DNA from 3 places in the Comamonas terrigena NBRC 13299 genome. Region 2 is predicted to be linked to each of the others. Evidence: predicted binding sites of a transcription regulator. Region 2 holds the regulator's gene; each other region holds the start of a gene.
The links. Region 2 encodes LexA, which represses DNA repair genes until DNA is damaged. Its sites were predicted from a motif close to ACTGTATNNNNATACAGT; they were not measured.
Positions count from the first base shown of each region.

Region 1: the regulator LexA is predicted to act here: its motif matches at 3,255-3,272, upstream of CT3_RS05970 (DNA topoisomerase IV subunit B).
Region 3: the regulator LexA is predicted to act here: its motif matches at 3,228-3,245, upstream of CT3_RS08935 (VRR-NUC domain-containing protein).

Region 1 is NZ_AP019749.1:1,289,027-1,294,548, forward strand. It holds gene CT3_RS05955 (class I SAM-dependent methyltransferase) at 185-754, opposite strand; gene CT3_RS05960 (SDR family oxidoreductase) at 819-1,631, opposite strand; gene CT3_RS21165 (hypothetical protein) at 1,674-1,841, opposite strand; gene CT3_RS05965 (MFS transporter) at 1,880-3,073, opposite strand; gene CT3_RS05970 (DNA topoisomerase IV subunit B) at 3,306-5,285, shown strand; gene CT3_RS05975 (lytic transglycosylase domain-containing protein) at 5,295-5,522, shown strand, end outside.
Region 2 is NZ_AP019749.1:2,352,687-2,358,208, reverse strand. It holds gene CT3_RS10685 (AEC family transporter) at 1-909, shown strand, start outside; gene pdxH (pyridoxamine 5'-phosphate oxidase) at 1,350-2,012, opposite strand; gene CT3_RS10675 (hypothetical protein) at 2,308-2,613, opposite strand; gene lexA (transcriptional repressor LexA) at 2,841-3,512, opposite strand; gene CT3_RS10665 (asparaginase) at 3,594-4,583, shown strand; gene CT3_RS10660 (sensor domain-containing diguanylate cyclase) at 4,913-5,522, shown strand, end outside.
Region 3 is NZ_AP019749.1:1,947,776-1,953,297, forward strand. It holds gene CT3_RS08915 (ATP-binding protein) at 1-876, opposite strand, end outside; gene CT3_RS08920 (response regulator) at 886-1,563, opposite strand; gene CT3_RS08925 (YkvA family protein) at 1,824-2,120, shown strand; gene CT3_RS08930 (type 1 glutamine amidotransferase) at 2,173-3,018, opposite strand; gene CT3_RS08935 (VRR-NUC domain-containing protein) at 3,285-4,976, shown strand; gene CT3_RS08940 (helicase C-terminal domain-containing protein) at 4,973-5,522, shown strand, end outside.

The sequences.
Region 1 (5,522 bases), 1.1 Mb from region 2:
ATGGGCGGGTGTTGCCGGGAGGCCCTGCCATGGCGTGTGGTGTGCACGTGCCCGTGGCGGGTGATTCCATGTGCCTGCGCCGCAGTCCTTGGCAGGCCGGGGCGGGGGTGTGGTTCTGGTTTTAAGGCGACCGCGGGCCCCCCGTGCTGAAGGCTTCGAACCGGTGGAAGGCCGGATGACCGGGTTAAGGCGTCAGCCGGGCCGGGAGCGCGCTGCCCGCTGGGCGGATGGCGGCGATGCGCTGCACCACGCGGTCAGGCTGGCGCAGCTGGCCGCATTCATAGGCCACCACCTGCCAGCCGGTGCAGACCTGCAGCAGCTCGCCGGGGGCCAGCAGAAAGTCCGGGCGTGACGGTTTGCCAAAAGCTTCGTTGCCCTGGCCGAAGGTTTCATACAGCAGCACGCCGCCGGGCGCCACACTGTCCAGGATCTGCGGCCACAGGGGGCGCCACAGGTAGTTGGTGACCACCACCGCGCCGAACTGGCGCCCCGGCAGCGGCCAGGGGCCGTTTTCGATATCGGCGCAGAGCAGCTCGCCCAGACCGGGCAGTGCGGCCAGTGCGGCTGCATCGCGGTCCACCCCGGTCATGGCATGGCCATTGGCGGCCAGCCAGCGCAGGTGGCGGCCGCTGCCGCAGGCCACATCCAGCACGCTGCAGCCGGCCGGCAGCAGATGGCGCCAGCGCTCGATCCAGGGGGACGGTGCTGGCTGGGCTTGCGGGAGTGTGGAGGCAGGTGGCGTGGCGTGGATCATGTAGAAAACTATAGCAGCCTGTACCTTGGGGGCAGGTGGTGCAGACGGCCTGGGCTGACCAGGGTCAATGGCTGCCAAGCGGACGCTGCAGGGCCGCCAGCGCCATGCGTTCCACCACACTGGGGGCAATGAGCTTGACCCAGCGGCCCAGTTTTCCTTGGCGTGTCATGACCACCTCGCGTTGGCGGCGTTCCATGCCCTGCAGGATCAGCCGCGCGCATTCGGCCACGGGCATGGCATGTTCCTCCTTCAGGCCGCTGACGCCGGCGGCCTGGCCTTGGGCGTTGTAGCCGTGGTAACGGATGCGGGTGTCCACCACGCCGGGGTAGGCCGTGGTCACGCTGACGCCGGCCGGTTTCAGTTCGGCGCGCAGCGCTTCGAAAAAGCCGGCCTGGGCGAACTTGCTGGCGCTGTAGGCCGTGCGCCCGGGCACGCCCACCAGCCCGGCCAGCGAGGACACGGCCACGATGCTGCCGTGCGAGGCTTTCAGGTGCGGCAAGGCGGCATGGGTGCACCACACACTGCCCCAGAAATTGGTGCGCATCAGCTGCTCGTACCAGGCCAGGTGCTCGGCACTCACTTCTTCGAACAGGGCATGGGCCGATACGCCGGCGTTGTTGACCAGCACGTCCAGGCCGCTAAACTGCTGCGCGCTCTGTGCCACCAGGGCGCGGCAGGCCGCCTCGTCGGAGACATCGGTGGGCACGGCCAGCAACTGGGCGCCATGGGCCTGGCACTGGTCCGCCACGGACTGCAGTTTGTCGAGGTTGCGCGCGGCCAGGGTCAGCTGCAGCGATTGCTGGTGGTGCCGTGCCAGTTGGAGCGCCATTTCGACGCCGATGCCGTCAGAGGCGCCGGTGATGAGGATGCGGGGCATGAGACCTCCCGGCCATGCCGCCGGGGCGGGCTGCCCCCAGGCTCAGAAGCAGGCCCAGACCTGGTTGGCGAGTGTGACCATGAAGTCCGGCTGCAGATACAGGGCAAACACTGCTGCCAGCACCGCGGCGATGACCGCCCAGACCAGCGCCCGCCGCCAGCCGTGCAGCCGGGGCGGGACAGAGGGCGGTGCGGTGCCGGGGGTATGCATGGCTGCGATGGTAGCGCTGAACGGCGGTGAGAGACCGGTCAGGCGGCGGCCGGCTTGCGCACCAGGGCCTGCTCACGCACCGGCAGGTTGACAACGGCGGCAAAAATGCCCAGCGCAATCGCCAGATACCAGACCATGTCGTAATTGCCGTTGCGGTCATACAGGTAGCCGCCCAGCCACACGCCCAGGAAACTGCCCACCTGGTGGCTGCAGAACACAAAACCGCCCAGCATGGACAGATGCTGCACACCGAAGATCTGGGCGATGGTGGCATTGGTCAGCGGTACGGTGGACAGCCACAGAAAGCCCATGGCGGCCGAGAAGAGGTAGACCGACCAGGGCGACAGCGGGGCCAGCAGGAAGGCAATGATGACCACCGAGCGCAGCCCGTAGATGCCCGACAGCAGGTAGCGCTTGGGCATTTTCTGGCCCAGATTCCCGGCGATGTAGGTGCCGAAGATGTTGAACAGGCCCACCAACGCCAGGGAATAGCTGGCCACCTGGGGGGCAATGCCAAAGTCCTTCAGGTAGCTGGGCATGTGCACGCCGATGAACATCACCTGGAAGCCGCAGACAAAGTAGCCCGACAGCAGCAGCACAAAGCTGGGGTTGGTCCAGGCTTCGGCCAGGGCCTGGCCGATGGTCTGGTCGCGCTGGGGCGCAGCACCTGCCGTGCCGCCAAAGCCGGGCTCGCGCAGGCCAAAGGCCAGGGCGGCAATCACCAGGGCGATCACGGCCAGGATCAGCAGCGCGTTGGACCAGCCGAACTGCGCAATCAGCCCGCCTTCCACCGGCACCATGAAGAACTGGCCGAACGAACCGGCTGCCGCCGTCACGCCCATGGCCCAGCTGCGGCGGTCGGGCGGAATCTGCCGCCCCAGCACGCCATAGATCACCGCATAGGTGGTGCCGGCCTGGGCGGCACCGATCAGCACCCCGGCCGTGAGCGCAAACAGCAAGGTGGAGGGCGACAGCGCCATGCCCACCAGACCCAGCGCATACAGGATGGCGCCGCCGATCAGCACCTTGAAGGCGCCCAGCTTGTCGGCCATCATGCCCACGAAGATGCCCAGCACGCCCCAGGACAGGTTCTGGATGGCAATCGCCAGGGCAAAGGATTCGCGGGTCCAGCCCATTTCCTGGGTGATGGGTTGCAGCCACAGGCCGAAGCCGTGGCGTATGCCCATGGACAAGGTGACCACTGCACCCCCGCACAGCAGCACCTGCAGCATGGGCAGGCGGTTGGTGGTGTTGTTTTGGTTTTGCATAGCTGTGGAATGTATCCAGTTCACCCGCTACCTGTGGGGCAGCCCCACCTCGCGAATGGACTCCGGCGCGACAGCCTGCTGTGTTAGCGTTGCGCCCGGAAATGCCCCGGCGCTTGCGCATGTGCAAGCAATGGCGTCAGGGGTAACTGTTTATTTATCCAGCTGTGCGCTGGTGCGCGCACTACAATTCGCCCCCATGGCAGCCAAACCCTCTACTTCCATTCCCGAATATTCGGAAGGTTCGATCCGCGTCCTCAAGGGCCTGGAGCCGGTCAAGCAACGCCCCGGCATGTACACCCGCACCGACAACCCCCTGCACATCCTGCAGGAGGTGATCGACAACGCGGCCGACGAAGCCCTGGCCGGCTACGGCAAGCGCATCAAGGTCTCGCTGCATACCGATGGCTCGGTCAGCGTGGAAGACGATGGCCGCGGCATTCCCTTTGGCCTGCACCCCGAAGAAGGCGCCCCTGTGGTGGAGCTGGTCTTCACCCGCCTGCATGCCGGCGGCAAGTTCGACAAGGGTCAGGGCGGCGCCTACAGCTTCTCCGGTGGTCTGCACGGCGTGGGCGTGTCGGTGACGAATGCGCTGTCCACGCGCATGGAAGTCACCGTGCACCGCGACGGCAAGGTGGCCCATCTGGTGTTTGCCGGTGGCGATGTGATCGAGCCCCTGACCGTGCGCCCGCTGCAAAGCGGCGAGCGCAAGCAGGGCACCACCGTGCGTGCCTGGCCGGACGCCAAATACTTTGAATCGTCCAACCTGCCCATGGGCGAGATGGTGCACCTGCTGCGCAGCAAGGCGGTGCTGATGCCCGGCGTGAGCGTGTCCCTGGTCAACGACAAGAACCGCGACACGCAAAGCTGGCAGTACAAGGGCGGCCTGCGCGACTATCTGGCGCAAAGCCTGGCGGGCGACCCCGTCATTCCCCTGTTCGAGGGCGAGGGCTTTGCCGACCGGCACAACGACAACTTTGCCGAAGGCGAAGGTGCGGCCTGGTGTGTGGCCTTCACCGAAGAAGGTGCGCCGCTGCGCGAGAGCTATGTCAACCTGATTCCCACCACCGCCGGCGGCACGCACGACAGCGGCCTGCGCGACGGCCTGTTCCAGGCGGTCAAGGCGTTCATCGACATGCATTCGCTGTTGCCCAAGGGCGTCAAGCTGATGCCGGACGATGTGTTCGCCCGCGCCAGCTATGTGCTCTCGGCCAAGGTGCTGGACCCCCAGTTCCAGGGCCAGATCAAGGAGCGGCTGAACTCCCGTGATGCCGTGCGCCTGGTCTCGGGCTTTGTGCGCCCGGCGCTGGAGCTGTGGCTGAACGAGCATGTGGAGCACGGCAAGAAGCTGGCCGAACTGGCCATCAAGGCCGCGCAGACGCGCCAGCGCGCCGGCCAGAAGGTGGAAAAGCGCAAAGGTTCCGGCGTGGCCGTGCTGCCCGGCAAGCTCACCGATTGCGAAAGCCGCGACCTGGCCCACAACGAGGTGTTCCTGGTCGAAGGCGATTCGGCCGGCGGCTCCGCCAAGATGGGACGGGACAAGGAGACCCAGGCCGTGCTGCCGCTGCGCGGCAAGGTGCTCAATACCTGGGAAGTGGACCGCGACCGCCTGTTTGCCAACACCGAAATTCACGACATCTCGGTGGCCATCGGTGTCGATCCGCATGGTCCGGATGACGTGGTGGATCTGTCCGGCCTGCGCTACGGCAAGATCTGCATCCTGTCCGATGCCGACGTGGACGGCTCCCACATCCAGGTGCTGCTGCTGACGCTGTTCTTCAAGCATTTCCCCAAGCTGATGGAGGCCGGCCATGTGTGCATTGCCCGTCCGCCGCTGTTCCGCGTGGACGTGCCGGCACGCGGCAAGAAGCCCGCGGCCAAGGTCTATGCGCTGGACGAAAGCGAGCTGAACGCCATCTTGGAGAAAGCGGTCAAGGAAGGTGTGGCGCGCGAGAAATGCCAGATCAGCCGCTTCAAGGGCCTGGGCGAGATGAACGCCGAGCAGCTGTGGGAAACCACGCTCAACCCCGACACGCGCCGCCTGCTGCCGGTGCAGGTCGACACCATGCCGCTGCAGGAGACCGAGCACCTGATGACCCGCTTGATGGGCAAGGGCGAGGCAGCCTCGCGCCGTGAGCTGATGGAGCTGCACGGCGACGCGGTGGACCTGGACATCTGAGGCCCTGCCATGCCGCTGTCTTTCATTGCATGGCTGCAGACTTTACGGGCATGGCCGCAGCACGCGGCACGCCCGGCGGGACTGCGCCTGTGCGGTGAAAGAGGGCTGCGCGCCCGGTACCGACGGCTGCTGCTGACCCTTTGGCTGTCGGCTGCCGCGGCCCTGGCGCTGCCCGGCGCGGCTCGGGCCGATATCTGGGCCTATGTGGATGGTCAGGGCGTGACCCACTTTGCGGCC
Region 2 (5,522 bases):
ATGATTGGCCTGGGCATCTGCCTGGCCAAGCTGCAGTGGGTGCGCCACGCTGCCGTACGGGATCTGTCGAATCTGGTGTTCTATGTGCTGACGCCGGCGCTGCTGTTTCGCACCATGATGCAGGTGAAGCTGACGGACCTGGACTTTGCCCCCATCGGGGTGTACTTTCTGGCCGTGGCCCTGGTGTTCGCCGTGACCATGCTGGTGCAGGGCTTCACCACGCTGGGTGCAGCACGCGCACTGGCCAATACCTTCAGCAACACGGTGATGATCGGTATCCCGCTGATGAGCCTGGCCTATGGCGAGCAGGGTCTGGTCACGCTGTTCACCCTGATTTCGGTGCACGCCCTGGTGCTGCTGACCAGCGGCACCATCATTTTTGAACTGGCCGCCGCGCGCCAGGCCAGCCGTGCAGGCCAAGCGGATGCGCGCGGCATGGGCCGCACGATTGCCCAGGCGGTGAAGAACAGCATCCTGCACCCGATTCCGCTGCCCATCATTGCCGGGGTGCTCTACGCCCAGACCGGTTTGTCTGTGCCCGAGGTAGTGGATACGCCGCTGCAGTTGATGGGGCAGGCGCTGGGCCCCATGTCGCTGCTGCTGGTGGGGGTGACGCTGGCCTATGGCCGGGTACGGGGTAACCTGAGTGCTGCGCTGCGCATTGCCGTGGTGAAGACTGTGGTGCACCCCGCCGTATTCCTGGGCTGTGCCTGGTTGCTGGGTCTGCGCGGCCCGGCGATGGCCGCCATGGCGCTGGCTGCGGCCTTGCCCGTGGGCGCCAATGTGTTTCTGTTTACTCAGCGCTATGAAGTGGGGGAGGACGAAGTCACGGCCAGCATTGCGGTTTCCACCGCGCTGGCCCTGGTCACGCTGCCGGTGGTGCTGACGGTGTTGCAGCGCTGGGCCTAGGTCACCGCGGTGAGCCTGCACCGTGCGGCACAGCGGGGCTGCTGTGCTATTGGTGAGGCTGCGACACATCGGGGGCACACATATCGGGGGCGCGTTCGCTCCCATGGCCTTGGTCGCAGCGGGCTTCCAGGGTTTGCTGCGTTGTATGGGGCGTATGCAGCAGACAGCCTGCAGGCAGTACTGATGCGAGGCCGTGGGACATGGCGCGAGGCAATGCACCCGCTGGCGGTGCAAGGGCGCGGGAGGGGCTGAGACGCTGCCCAGTGTCCCGCGATGCCTATGCGCTACAGCCCAGGGGCCGCGTCTGGGACATAGAAAAAGCCCCGGCTGCGCGAGCGCCGGGGCTTGGGCGCACCGCCTAGACTTGGCGCGTACACCGATATGTGTTGTATCGGCGTACGCTGCGGGGACTTGAGCGGTTTTCGTTCAAAAAGCGCTATTCAGGGCGCAAGTCGTTCACGTACCCAAACCTGGCTGTCGTCTGGCCCGCTTTCGGTGCGGTAACGCAGACGGTCGTGCAAGCGGCTCTTGCGGCCCTGCCAGAATTCCCAGCGGTCGGGCACCAGACGGAAGCCGCCCCAGTGCGGGGGGCGCGGAGGCTTGAGCAGGAACTGGGCGCCATATTTGGCGGCGTTGGCCACCAGCACGCTGCGGCTGGATATGACCTGGCTTTGCGGGCTGGCCCAGGCGCCGATGCGGGAGTCCAGCGGGCGGCTGTGGAAGTAGGTGTCGCTTTCCTCGTCGCTGACGCGTTCGACCCGGCCTTCGATGCGGACCACGCGCTCCAGCTCTACCCAGTGGAACTGCAGTGCTGCAAACGGGTTGCCCGCCAGCTCGTTGCCTTTGCGGCTGTCGTAATTGGTGTACCAGACGATGCCGCGTGCGTCATAGCCCTTGATGAGCACGATGCGTGTGCTGGGGCGCAGATCGTTGCCTACCGTGGCCACGGTCATGGCATTGGGCTCTGCCACTTGCGCGCTCACGGCTTCCTGCAGCCACTGGTCGAACTGTGCCAGGGGATCCGCTTTGGATGCGTCTTCATTGAGTTCTGCGCGCTCGTAGCTCTTGCGCAGGTCGGCGATGTGGGCAGAAATCTGGCTCATGCCGCCATTGTGCCCTCTGCGTGCAGCAGTGCGGTATTTGTGCAGGCCGTGTGCTGCCTGCTGTGACAGACGAGAACAGGGCGGTGCGGCCAGGGGCAGATGGCGTGTAGGCGAGCCTGAAGCCGGTTGCCGTGGTGCATGCGCTGCAGTACGGGGGCAGTCCGCCGGACTGCCAGATGTTCCGGGATTGCGCCCCTTGCGCGCGCAGGCCTGGCAAGTTCGGACGCTGCAATTCTCCCTGCGCAGGATCTGGTGCCGCACACGGGCCGCGTATGGCGGCGCCGGGCGGCATGGCTCAGCCAGCCAAGGACACCGTTTCGGCGCGGCTCATGTTTTCCAGGGCGGCGCAGACATCGGCCATGCGACCGCTGAGCACCATGCGGGCGCGGTCGCCCACGTCGCGACGCAGGACGCGCACCTTGTCGTCCATGGCCACGCTGAAATAGCGGCTGTCGTTGGCACTGGCGGCGGATGCTGCGTTTGTGCCAGCAGACGCTGCCGCACGATGGGCGCGCAGGCCCGGATGGCGCTGGATCGGCATGGACAAGGGGGCAGTGAGGGTAAAGCCGACCGGGGTGCTGGAGGTGGTGAACAGGCGCATGGGGGAGCTCGCTTTCTGTTGTGCAGTTTTCCGGGCAAACCTACTCCCTCAGGCTGCACACACCTGATCGGAGAGACAAATTCTGGGCAAAACGGCCCCGCACGGCCGCGCAGGCCGCAGTACAGAACCGTGGTGGTGGCGGAAGCGGCTGGGCGGCGCTTCCGCGGTCAAGGGCCTGGGTGGCAACGCTGAGCGCGCCACTGGAAGCCCGGTAGAAGGGCCGTGCGCTACATGTGCGCCGAGTTGCGGATCAGGCCCACGGCCAGCCCTTCGATGGCGAAGGGCTCCTCGGGATTGACCTGGATGACGGGGTAGTCGGGGTTTTCTGGCAGCAGTTCGATCTGCGAGCCGGTGCGGCGCAGGCGCTTGACGGTGACGTCATCACCCAGGCGGGCCACGACGATCTGGCCGTTGCGGGCCTCATGGGTGGACTGCACGGCCAGCAGGTCGCCGTCCAGGATGCCGGCGTCCCGCATGGACATGCCGCGCACCTTCAGCAGGTAGTCGGGCTTGTGGGCGAACATGCTGGCTTCCACCGAATAGGTCTGGTCGATGTGTTCTTGGGCCAGAATGGGCGAGCCTGCAGCGACACGGCCCACCAGCGGCAGCAGCAGCGGCTGCATGGCGGTAAGAGGCAGGGCAAAGACGTTGCCGCGGGCTGCGTTGATGCTGCGCACGGTGTCCACGCACAGGCGGATGCCGCGCGAAGTGCCGCTGACCAGCTCGATCACGCCCTTGCGGGCCAGGGCCTTGAGGTGTTCCTCCGAGGCATTGGCCGACTTGAAACCCAGCGTGCTGGCGATCTCGGCCCGGGTTGGGGGCGCGCCAGTGCGGCTGATGGCAGACTGGATCAGATCCAGAATCTGCTGCTGCCGGGGGGTGAGCTTGGGGTGGTCCATGGGCATTCCTCGATCAATGGGGATGAATACTGTGCGTTCATCCAGTACCTGTATTTTTGACCAGTTTGCAAAGGACTGCAAGTGGAAAGTGGCAAAACCATCGTCATTCTGGGGACCGGCGGCACGATTGCCGGGGTCGCGGACTCTGCGGGGGCCCATGTGGGCTACCGTCCGGCACAGCTGGGTGTGGCGCAACTGCTGCAGGCGGTGCCCGACCTGGAACGCGTTGCAAAAGCACCACTGCAGGCCGAACAAGTGGCCCAGCTGGACAGCAAGGACATGGACCACACCACCTGGCATGCGCTGGCAGTGCGCTGCAGCCAATTGCTGGAGCGTGCCGATGTGGGGGGCATTGTCATCACCCACGGCACCGATACCCTGGAAGAAACCGCCTGGTTCTTGCAGTGTGTGCTGCAGCCAGCCAAACCCGTGGTGCTGACCTGTGCCATGCGTCCGGCCAGTGCCATTTCGGCCGATGGGCCTGGCAATCTGCGGGATGCTGTGATTTGCACAGCCGATGTCCATGCGGCCGGGCGCGGCGTGCTGGCCGTGATGGCCGGGCTGGTGTTCAGTGCCCGCCAGGTGCGCAAGGTGCATCCCTACCGGGTGGACGCATTTGACGGCGGTGACAGGGGCCCGCAGGGCTGGGTGGAAGAGGGGCGGGTACGCTGGGCCGGCGCCGTGGACGGGGCCGCTCTGTCGGCGCCGAAGATTCCGCCGGTGGGCGCGCTGCGCCCGCCTGCCGAATGGCCTCAGGTGGAAATCCTGGTTAGTCATGCAGGCTGCAGCGGGCCGGTGATGCAGGCGGTGGTCCAGGCGCTGTGCAGCGCTGGCGTGCGCGGGCTGGTGGTGGCCGGCACAGGCAACGGCACCACCCACCAGGCGTTGGATGCCGCACTCGAAGTGGCGCAAAGCCGGGGCCTGGCGGTACGCCGCAGCACGCGTTGCGAGCGCGGGCGCATTGTGCAGGCCGAAGACGCCGATGACAGCCGTGTCAGCGCCTTGTCTGCCGTGAAGGCGCGCACCAGTCTGATGCTGGAATTGATGGGCTGGCCGCGCACGGACCGCTAGCCCGAAATCCGTGCCGGTGCGGCAGGCCACGCCGCCATAGGGTGGGGGGCGGGCTTGTTGCGCGGCGTGAATACGTGCAGGCCTGCGAGCCCAACCCGCAGGTAGGCAGGCGATAGCGTGTTGCAGTCGAGGTCCGCTGGAAAATCTCGCCAACCCGGGGTCTGCACAGCGCCAGCTGTACGGAGCTGTCGCGTGGCGCGCACGAAATTCTCACAAAAACTTACAACCGGTAGAGAAGAGGAATGTGCACCCAGCGCGGTAAGCAATAATCGCGCACGGAGGTGTTAGTGGTGACCAATTCTCTCGCGAGCGGCCTGGATTTTGAGGACATGTTTGACCTCGCCCCCATATCCCTGTGGATGGAGGATTACAGCGGGCTCAAGCAGTTGTTCGCGCAATGGCGCGCAGCAGGCGTCACCGATTTGCAGCAGTTTTTCCGCGAGGACTCCCGGCGCGTGCAGCAATGCAGCCAGTGCTTCCAGGTGCTGCGCGTCAACCAGTACACGCTGGAGCTTTTCAAGGCCCCTGACCAGGCCACGCTGCAAAATCGCCTGGATGAGGTGTTCCGCGGCGATATGCACGACAGCATCGTCGCCGAGCTGCTGGCCCTGTGGGACGGGCAGCTGAGCTTCGCCAACCGCTCGGTGAACTACGCGCTGGATGGCCGGCGCATGGACATTCAGGTGCGTTTTCGCGTGCTGCCCGGATATGAAGACAGCTGGAGCCGTGTGCTGGTGTCGCTGGAAGACATCACCGCCGAGGTGATGAGCACGCAGCGTCTGCAGGCCAGCGAACAGTACGCGCGGGATTTGTTTGCCCACTCCCCGGTCTCGCTGTGGGTGGAAGACTTCAGCGCGGTCAAGCAACTGCTGGACGAGGTGCGCGAGCGCGGCATCCGCGACTTCCGTACGTTCTTGAAGGTGCACCCTGAGTTCGTCA
Region 3 (5,522 bases), 400 kb from region 2:
TTCACTGGCCTGCTTCAGAGCCTGGCTGGCGGGGTTGCCCGGGCTGCCTGGGCCGGGTGGTGCGTGGCGTTCCAGCACCAGCTGTGCCACCTGCACATGGGTTTTGATGGCGGTCAGCGGGGTGCGCAGCTCGTGGGCGGCGTCGGCCGTCCAGCGGCGCTCGTGCTCGATGGCGCGGTTCATGCGGCCCAGCAATTGGTTCAGGCTGCCCACCAGCGGGGCCAGCTCGGCCGTGTCCTGGCCGGTCTGCACGGGCGAAGGGTCCTGGGGTGGGCGGTGCTGCAGCTCTTCCCCCAGGCGGTGCAGCGGCTCCAGACCCAGGGTGCAGATCCACCAGGTCAGCAGCACCACGCCGGCCAGGGCCAGCACAAAGGGCACCACCAGGGTATAGACAAAGGATTGCACCAGCTGTTCGCGCACGTCCAGCCGGTCGGCGGTGGCAATGCGGATGCCGTTTTCCTCCAGCACATAGGTGCGCCAGGATTTACCGCCTTTTTCAATGCTGCCAAAGCCGGAGCGGGTGAGCGGGGTGAAGTCGGGGCTGTTGCTGGTCTTGGCCAGCGGCAGGATGTCCACCTCGCTGCGCACCAGGCTGACCTCGCAGGCCACGCCGTCGCGGGCAATTACCGACAGCAGGGCGTTGTTAGCGGGTGTGATGGCATCCACCTGCGCCGGCTGGAACTGGTGGACGATGCCCGACACCATGCGGGCGCTGGCGATCAGCCGGTCGTCCAGCATGGTGCGCAGCTCACGCTGCATGGTGGGAAACATCCAGGCCGCCACGCTGCCCCACAGCACGCACAGCGTCAGGCTCAGTCCCAGCACCAGGCGCAGGCGCAGGCTGGTGGGGGCCGGGGAGCGGCGCAACAGTTTCATGCCGGATCTTCAGAGACCGGGCTGGCAGTAGCGCGCGCCCAGCCGAAAGCCGATGCCGCGCACGGTGTCGATGATGTCGCTGCCCAGTTTCTTGCGCAGATGGTGCACATGCACATTCACCGTGTTGCTGCCCACATCCAGGTCAAAGCCGTACAGGCTGTCGTGCAGCTGGGCCAGGTTCAGAACCCGGCCTCGGGATTGCAGCAGCGCCGCCAGCAGCGCCCATTCGCGGCGGGACAGCTCCACCAGCTGACCGTTGCGCCAGACCTCTCCGGTGCCGGTGTTGACCTGGCAGTCGCCCAGCGCCATCAGATCGGTGGCACGGCCGCCGGCCCGGCGCAGCAGGGCGTGCAGTCGCAGCACCAGCTCCTGCAGGTCGAAGGGCTTGGTCAGGTAGTCGTCGGTGCCGGTCTGAAAGCCGGCCACCTTGTCTTCGATGGTGCCGCGCGCAGTCAGTATCAGCACCGGCAGCTGCAGGCCGGCGGCGCGCCAGCTGCGCAGCAGGGCCAGGCCGTCACCGTCGGGAAGGCCCAGGTCCAGCACGCAGGCGTCGAAATGGCCGGCGGTCAGATGGCGGTCGGCCAGGGCCAGATTGAGGGCAATGTCGCAGGCAAAGCCGTGCAGCTCCAATCCGGCCTTGATGCCACTGGCCACCAGGCTGTTGTCTTCCACGATCAGTATGTGCATGCCGCTGCCCCTGCGCGCCCGCGCGCACAAAAAAACCAGTGATTCTATAAATGCAGGGTTATCGCAGTATTAAGGGCGGGGTGCGGGGGCGGGATGTGGAAGCGAGTTAAGTGGCCGGTGCGGTGGCGCCCTTGCTGCTACACCCTGCAGCAATTGCAGGCGGCGGCAGCCTTGTCATCTTCCAAACTGTCCGCATGTGAAGGACGGGTTGCGTGGCATGTCGCTGCGGGACCGTCTGCCGGGGGAAAGAAAGGTCTGCCATGTGGAAGCTGGGTCGTCTGCTGTCGGTGTTTCGCAAGGAGCTGCGGCTCGCCTGGGCGGTGCTGCGGGATCCGCGTGCGCCCAAGGCTGCCAAGCTGGCCACGGTGCTGGCAGCGTTGTACGTGGTCAGTCCTGTGGATTTTGTATCGGACTTCATCCCCGTCCTAGGCTGGCTGGATGACGGTGTGATCGCCTATCTGCTGCTGCAGCTGGCCTTCAAGTTCCTGCCGCCCGAGCTGCTGGCCACGCTGCGGGCCCGGGTGGGGCAGCGCAGCCCCGGCAAGGCCACGCCCTGAGGCCAGGCGGCGCGTGCCTGCGCCCCCCTGGTGTTCCGCTTTATCGACGTGATCAGCCCACGGCGCGCGCCAGGATGGCTTTGGTCTGCTGTGCCAGCGGTGCCTGGTACTGTAGTGTCAGCTCGGGGCCGGGTTGGATCCGTCCGGGTTGGGGGGCCGTGGCAGGCGCGCCCGGCAGAGCCCCCAGCTGAAACAGCGCTGGCCGGTCCAACTGCTCTGCCCAGGCGCTGTAGGTGCGCCGCGCCGTGGCGTGCAGCAGCGCCAGGTGCTGGGGGAGCTGGGCCAGAATCTGCGGTGCGCGCTGCACGGCGGGGCCGGGGGCGCGGCGCAGTTCGTCCTGGCCTTCGCTGCACCAGGCGCGGACACTGTCCTCCGTGACTTCCAGGTGGCCCTGGAACGCCCAGTGGCGGCCATGCACAAAGCCCTTGTTCAGACAGAACGCGCCGTACATGCTGCGCGAGGCGCCTTGGGGCAGCTCGAACGTGTCGTAGTGCCAGTTGAACAGCGTGATCCGGGGCGGCAGCTGCATCAGGTCCTGCGCCTGGCGCGTGACCCATACGTTGCTCCAGCCGATGTTGGGGCAGGGATTGCGCCACACCCGCGCACCCATGGCGCGTGCCAGCATCTGTGCGCCAAAGCAGTGGCCCAGCACGGGCACATCGTGCGCCAGCGCGTTCTGCAGCAGGCAGCGCTCCTGTTCGATCCAGCGCAGCTGTTCGTTGGCACAGTGGTTGCTGCCCAGCACCACCACCCCGCGGTAATCCGCCGCCCGCACCGGCGCGTGGCCTTCCTGGCAGGGACTGATCAGTTCACAGGCAATGCCTTGCTGTTGCAAATGTTCCCAAAGCACCCCGGGGCCTTGTGCGGCTTCGTGCTGGAGGATGGCGACTGGTTTCATACGTCAATTGGCTGGGTGCTCCAGCCTGTGGTGGCGATGGCTGAAATCTAGGCATTCGGGCATCAAGCCCGTGTCGGGATTGCGCAGTAGGCCATCAAGATGGTGTCAAGCTGGCGCGGCCAGGCAGAGGGGCCGCAGGCCTTGCGCCAGGCCTGTCTTGCCCATGGCCCTGCTGGCGCGGTAGGCATTGGCCGGGCAGAGGTGATGAATCTGTATAAAAATACAGTTGCCTAACCGTTCCCGCCACTTTCTGTCATTTCCCGCCCGTGACTGCGCCGCAGCCTGCTGCCTTCCCGCCCCATCGCCTGTATTACCTGCACAACTTTCAGCGTGCGCTGAACTGGTTGGGGCAGCGCTATGGGGACCTGCTGGGTGAAGAGGAGGCCGGCTTTCTGGCTGGATTTGCCCTGCTGCCGGAGCCCACGCAGGCTCTGCTGGTGCGCATGGTGATGCGCAAGGGGCCGTGGTTTCGGGCCAGCAAGCTGGTGTATGCGGAAATCGGCGACAGTGCCCAGGCGGCCGTACCGCTGCTGCAGATGGGCTGGCTCAGCACTTCTGAGCCCATGGCGCTAGGTGAACTGTTTGGCCTGCACACCAAGTCCGAGCTGCTGGACATCTTGAAAGGCGCCGGGTTGGCGGCCACGTTGCGCAAGGCCGACATGCTGGCCGCGCTGGACGGGCAGACTGACCCTCAGCCCTATGCCGCCTGGCACCCCCAGGCCACGGACCCCGTTTGGCGCGTGATGGTGGGTGAGGTGTGTGAGCGGCTGCGGCTGATGTTCTTTGGCAACCTCCACCAGGACTGGTCGGAGTTTGTGCTGTCCGATCTGGGCATCTTCCGCTATGAAGCTGTGGCGCTGGATGCCGCCTCACGCGCTTTCCAGAGCCGTGCCGATGTGGACTTCTACCTGGCCATTTCCACCAGCCGCCAGGCACTGGATGCAGGGGGCGATGCCGGGGCGCTGCTGCAGTCGCTTGGGCAGCTTGAAAGCCCCCACCGCTGGCTGAACCAGCGCCGCGCCAAGCTGCTGCTGCGCCTGGGGCAGGCATGCGAGCGGGCGCAGGACTGGGAAAACGCTGCCCAGGCCTACACCGCCAGCGCCTACCCCGGCGCCCGCCACCGGCATATCCGCGTGCTGGAGCATATGCAGTGCTTCGGACAGGCCCTGGACCTGGCGGCCCAGGCCCAGACGGAACCTGAAAGTGAAGAGGAATCCCAGCGCGTGGCCCGCATGCTGCCGCGCTTGCGCCGCAACGCGGGCCTGGGCGGAGCCCCCCGCCAGGCTGCGTTGGCTCCGGCCGTGGCGGCGCTGTGCAGCGAGGTGGTGCTGGCGCGGCCAGCCCAGCCGGTGGCCGTGGAGTACGCATTGCGCGACCACTGGCACCGCGGCGAGGCACCGGTGTTCTATGTGGAGAATGCGCTTATCAACTCGCTGTTCGGCCTGCTGTGCTGGCCGGCGATTTTCGCGCCGCTGCCGGGCGCGTTCTTTCACCCCTTCCAAAGTGGACCGGCCGATCTGGGAGCCCCCGACTTTGTGGCCCGCCGCCAGCCCCTGTTCGATGCCTGTCTGGCCGAGCTGCAAGATGGCCGTTACCGCAGCACCATCCGCAGTCGTTTTGCCGGCAAGGCGGGCACGCAGTCGCCCTTTGTCTTCTGGGGCACGCTGAGCGACGCGCTGCTGGAGCTGGCGCTGGACTGCATTCCCGCCGCCCACCTGCAGCGGCTGTTTGACCGCCTGCTGCGGGATGTGAAGGCCAACCGCACCGGCTTTCCCGATCTGGTGCGTTTCTGGCCTGACCGCGCAGAGGGCGCAGGACGCTACGAACTGGTGGAAGTCAAAGCGCCGGGCGACAAGCTGCAGGACAACCAGATCCGCTGGCTGGACTATTGCGCCGCCCACGGCATTCCCGCGCGCGTCTGCCATGTGCAGTGGCAGGGGATTGGCGAAGGCGCATGAGCGACGCCGCTGCCCCGCCGACGGTGGCCGTGCGAGCGTTGTGCGAGTTCACAGCCCGCACGGGTGATCTGGATCTGCGCTTCACCCCGGCGCCCAGTGCGCTCGAAGGCATGGAGGGCCATGCCGTGGTGCAGCAACGCCGACAGGTCCAACCGGACAGCAGATATGAAGCCGAGGTCGCGCTCAGTGGCCAGTTTGAAGGCCTGCAGGTGCGCGGCCGGGCCGACGGCTTTGATGCGGCGGCGCAGCAGCTGGAAGAAATCAAGACCTACCGCGGCCCGCTGGACGCGGTGCGCCCCCACCACCGCGCATTGCACTGGGCCCAGGCCAAGGTCTACGGCCATCTGCTGTGCCAGGCACGCGGACTGGCGCGGTTGAACGTGGCGCTGGTGTATGTGCACACGCCCTCTCTGCAGGAAATGGTGCTGGTGCAGGACTGTAGTGCCGACGAGTTGCAGCAGTTTTTTGCCATGCACTGCCGCCGCTACCTGGACTGGGCGCGCAGCGAAGCAGGGCACCGCCAGCAGCGCAATGCGGCGCTGGCGG